Regions from separate parts of the Lactiplantibacillus brownii genome, predicted to be linked through region 2. Evidence: predicted binding sites of a transcription regulator. Region 2 holds the regulator's gene; the other holds the start of a gene.
What was found. Region 2 encodes LexA, which represses DNA repair genes until DNA is damaged. Its sites were predicted from a motif close to CNAACANNTGTTNG; they were not measured.
Positions count from the first base shown of each region.

Region 1: ruvA (Holliday junction branch migration protein RuvA) is a predicted target of LexA. The motif match lies at 1,247-1,260, and genes of this name have one in related genera.

Region 1 covers NZ_JAVCWF010000001.1:1,907,997-1,910,201, forward strand. Annotated here, with positions in the region: gene ruvB (Holliday junction branch migration DNA helicase RuvB) at 1-607, opposite strand, end outside; gene ruvA (Holliday junction branch migration protein RuvA) at 618-1,226, opposite strand; gene RA086_RS09085 (DUF1015 family protein) at 1,386-1,907, shown strand; gene RA086_RS09090 (hypothetical protein) at 2,161-2,205, shown strand, end outside.
Region 2 covers NZ_JAVCWF010000001.1:1,680,158-1,682,362, forward strand. Annotated here, with positions in the region: gene RA086_RS07795 (YneF family protein) at 1-212, opposite strand, end outside; gene RA086_RS07800 (DUF896 domain-containing protein) at 309-572, opposite strand; gene lexA (transcriptional repressor LexA) at 705-1,334, shown strand; gene RA086_RS07810 (DNA alkylation repair protein) at 1,375-2,010, opposite strand; gene RA086_RS07815 (hypothetical protein) at 2,108-2,205, shown strand, end outside.

The sequences.
Region 1 (2,205 bases), 230 kb from region 2:
TGGTTCCAAAAATATCAGCGGTCCGTTTAACGATATCTTCCAAATCGGCCACTTGATAGTATTCCATGTGCTCAACGATCCCAAAACGGTCACGCAACGGTGCTGAGAGCATCCCAGCTCGCGTCGTTGCACCAATTAAGGTGAATGGTGGTAAAGGAAAATGAACCGGATGAGCGGTCGGACCTTGGCCAACCACGATATCGACAAAGAAATCTTCCATCGCTGAATATAACATTTCTTCCACGATTTTGGGTAAGCGATGAATTTCATCAATAAATAAGATATCACCAGGTTCCAATTCATTCAAGAGGGCCACCAGATCACCAGGCTTTTCAATGGCAGGCCCACTGGTCGTTCGAATATGCACTTGCATTTCGTTGGCAATCACCATGGCTAATGTGGTCTTCCCTAAGCCTGGGGGACCAAAAAGCAACACGTGATCTAAAGACTCTTCACGTTTACGAGCCGCCTCAATATAAACCCCAAGCTCATGCTTGACGCGCTCTTGACCAATGTATTGGGCCAGCGTTTGCGGACGAAGCGACTTCTCTAAAGACCCTTCGGCGGCATCCGTTTTGTCACCAGATAATAATTTGTCGTCGTCCAAGCGATCCCTCCTACTTCGTCAATAATCGTAGGCCTTCACTCAATAAGTCGTTCGTATCCACCGACTTAGTTTGGCTAAAGGCCTCTAGTTTCTTTGTAATCTTCTTGATCTCGCGAGCTGAGTAACCGAGTGCTTCTAACGCTGCCAAAGCATCTGATAACGCGCCATCGGCCGAGTCAGTTGGCATTTCTAGTGCCGTTTGTCCCGTCACCGCAACGTTAAGATCATTTAATTTATCTTTTAAGTCTAAAACAATTTGTTGTGCCGTTTTCTTGCCTACGCCTGGGAAACTTGTTAAGTACGTGGCATTGCCCTGATTAATGGCTTGGATTAAACCGGCATGGTCATTATTAGCGAGAATCGCTAGCGCAGATTTAGGACCAATCCCAGAGACGTTCAATAATTTTTCGAATAATGCTTTTTCATCCGCATCATAAAACCCAAACAGCGACATACCGTTGTCGCTGACGGCTTGATGGATATACATTTTGACGGCAGCGTCGCCGACTTGATAACGATAAGGGTTGGCCGTTAATACTTTATAGCCGATGCCCGCCACTTCGATTACCACGAAGCCGGGCGTCACATCGGTGATCTGGCCTAAGAAATATTCATACACGGTCAATTTTCTCCTTTAGTAAAACGTATGTTTGCTTGCTAAATTGTACCACATTCTCAGCCTCGCTTGATAGCTTTCGACTGATGATTTTACCGATTATCCCGACTTGCCCAAATGGCCCCGAACATGCTATGCTCAAACCCAATGGAGGAGATAATTTTGCAATTAAAACCTTTTATCGCCGTGCTGCCAAATACGGCCGGCCTAACGAAAATTAAAACTACCGATCAAAATTGGTCTGCTCAAGACGAACAGACGCAAGCCGATAGTAGCTACTATTGGTATGAACTGACACAAAATGGCGTTCATCAATGGCGTCTCATTGCCCGTTGGCCTGAAAATCAGACCGTCTCAACCATGGTGCCAGCCGACATCAACACGGTGCTTTACCCCAAGCAACCGGTCATTGAAATGCTAATTGATGACTGGGTGGGCCACTTTCCAAAAGCGCTGGAAGTCACCGACGACGCGGGGGTCACACATCGACTCTGGCAAATTACCGATACGACGGTCAATACCGATATTACCGAAGCCTTGGCACCCGTTCAACCTAATAAAACCTGGCTAACGACAACCAGTACCCCTTTAGTCATGTTAGTCGCTGATAGCGAATGGGCTAAATTCAAAACACCAGTCACCGTGCCGACTCATTTGATTAAATTAGCACTCAAGACACCTTAATCCTTACGGCTAAAACCGCCTGATCAGAACTCAACACACTGGGTTCTGATCAGGCGGTTTTAGCTTTAGCAAAATCATCTCGTCAATTCAGTACAACTGCTCACAGCAGCGCTTCTAAAAAAACGACATCTTTTTTTAAAATAATCGGTTTAATGACATATCATGTCGCAATCAAAGCTTATGATAACGGTATCAATTAGGTTAGTGTGTTGCCAATTGATAAAACTTATTGTAAAAAGGATGGTTACTTAATATGACAAACTTACCATTTACCACAGAAGATAGTTGGGCACTCTGG
Region 2 (2,205 bases):
GCTTTCATGGAGTTTAACATTTGATGCAATTTCTTTTCGGATGGGCGTTGACCCATTTGCATCATCATGCTGCGCAACATTTCTTCACTAATTGGTGGATTTTGCTTCAAGTAGTTTTGCATGTAGTGACGAGCACCAAAGAAACCACCGGTAAGACCGACTAACACGCCGATCAGCACGATTAAGATCCAAATACCAGTAGACACAGTCATTCCCCTCCCTTATTACAGTCTTCAATAAACTAGTCTACACAAATTACTTGTAAAAGAAAAGGAAAATTTGTGATTGACAAATTTTCCTTGTAAGCGCTAATCATCACGTAAGCCGCGGTCCCGTTGCACTTGACGGACTTTTTCTGGCGTAACTTCTTGGCCACTTTTATCGTACACTTGTAACATTTCTACTTGTTGCCGAAAACCGGCCCGAAATTGTTTTAAATACTTTTGGCGTAATTCTTTGCGTTCGAGTTCTTCCAACTCGGTCAGCCCTTCTGCCTTGGCTTTACGTGCCAATTCATTGATTCGGCCGATTAATTCTTTTGAAATCAATACACTCACTCCTTTCAAAAGCATGAATAGAATACTCGATTTTTGACCTTAAATCAATTAAAAGTATTTGTCAACCGAACATTTGTTTGAAAGCGTGAAAGACCTATGCTACAATGTTTTTAACAACTAAAAGAAAAAATAAAATGAGGTGCCGAGATGAGTAAAACATCTGAAAGCAAACAAATGGCCGTTCTTCGTTTCATTTATGAACGTGTCAATGAAAAAGGTTATCCGCCGACCGTCCGTGAGATTGGCGAAGCTGTTGACTTATCTTCAACTTCTACCGTTCACGGTCACATTTCACGTTTAGAGAAAAAAGGGCTCATCCAAAAAGACCCTACCAAGCCCCGCGCAATCGAAGTAACGCCCGCTGGCTATGAGATTTTAGGCGTAGAAACCACGCCTCATCAGATTCCGATTTTAGGAACAGTTGCCGCTGGTCAACCCATTTTGGCGGTTCAAGAAGCCACGGATTACTTCCCGATTCCTAAGGATTTGGAGACCTTTGGTGGTGACTTGTTCATGCTGACCATTCGTGGTGAAAGTATGATCAACATCGGTATCTTGAATGGTGATCAAGTCATTGTTCGCCGACAAAGTGCAGCGGACAATGGTGATATCATTATCGCCATGACTGATGAAAATGAAGCAACCTGCAAACGTTTCTTCAAGGAAGCTGACCATTATCGACTTCAACCAGAAAACGACACCATGGCGCCAATTATTTTAAACAATGTCTCTGTTTTAGGCAAAGTTGTTGGCCTCTATCGTGACATGCTCTATTAATTAAAAAGCAATCGTCTGCCACATGACGGTTGCTTTTAATTTACAAGTATTTACTGCCCTCACGAACAGCCAGTTTTGACAGATCATGCTGATTAATAAAGTTAGCAACCCAGCCAGGCGCCGTTTTGCTATAGTCCCGTAACGCCCAGCCAATCGCCTTTTGAATAAAAAATTCTGGATTGTCTTGCTGAGCCTCAATTGCTGTAGCGAGAAATGTTTGATTTGTTTGGTCTTTTAGACTTAACTGTAAGGTAATCCCGACACGTTGCAGCCACATTTTGTCAGTCATAATAAATTCAGTTCCTTGGGTCGTCAAGGTATCTTGATGGACCAAATACAACGTCATGACTTTACGCCAGGCATCAACGCTATCCCACCACGCTTTCACAGAGATCTGGTCGCGGCACCAAGCTGCAAGTTCTGGGGACAATCGTTTGACGTTAGCCTGCGCGAGATCAATCGCAACATACTGGTATTCACGTACCGGTTGACCATAGTAAAAAGTCAGCCAGCTTTGCAATTCAACCAAGTCCAGTTTTTTACTAGCTTGAATTACAGGTCTCGTCAAAATTCGTCGTTCCGTGGCTTTGACGCCTAGAAAGTCGAATTTATCACGCATATAGGCTGCCATGGCGGCTTGATTTTCTGGATGGCTAGGTAAAAATAATGATGGCAATTGAAAGTCTCCTCTGAATTTTTCAAAATTTAGACTCGTCAGCTAATAGTTCAATGGTATAATGATTACACTAATTTAAATATCAGGAGTTGGTCACATGTTATTCGTAGCCATTATTGGCTTACTTGTTTTTTTACTCGCCTTTTTCTCAGTCTTATCTGCACGTCAAGATGGCGGCGGTTGGAAGTTTCTCGC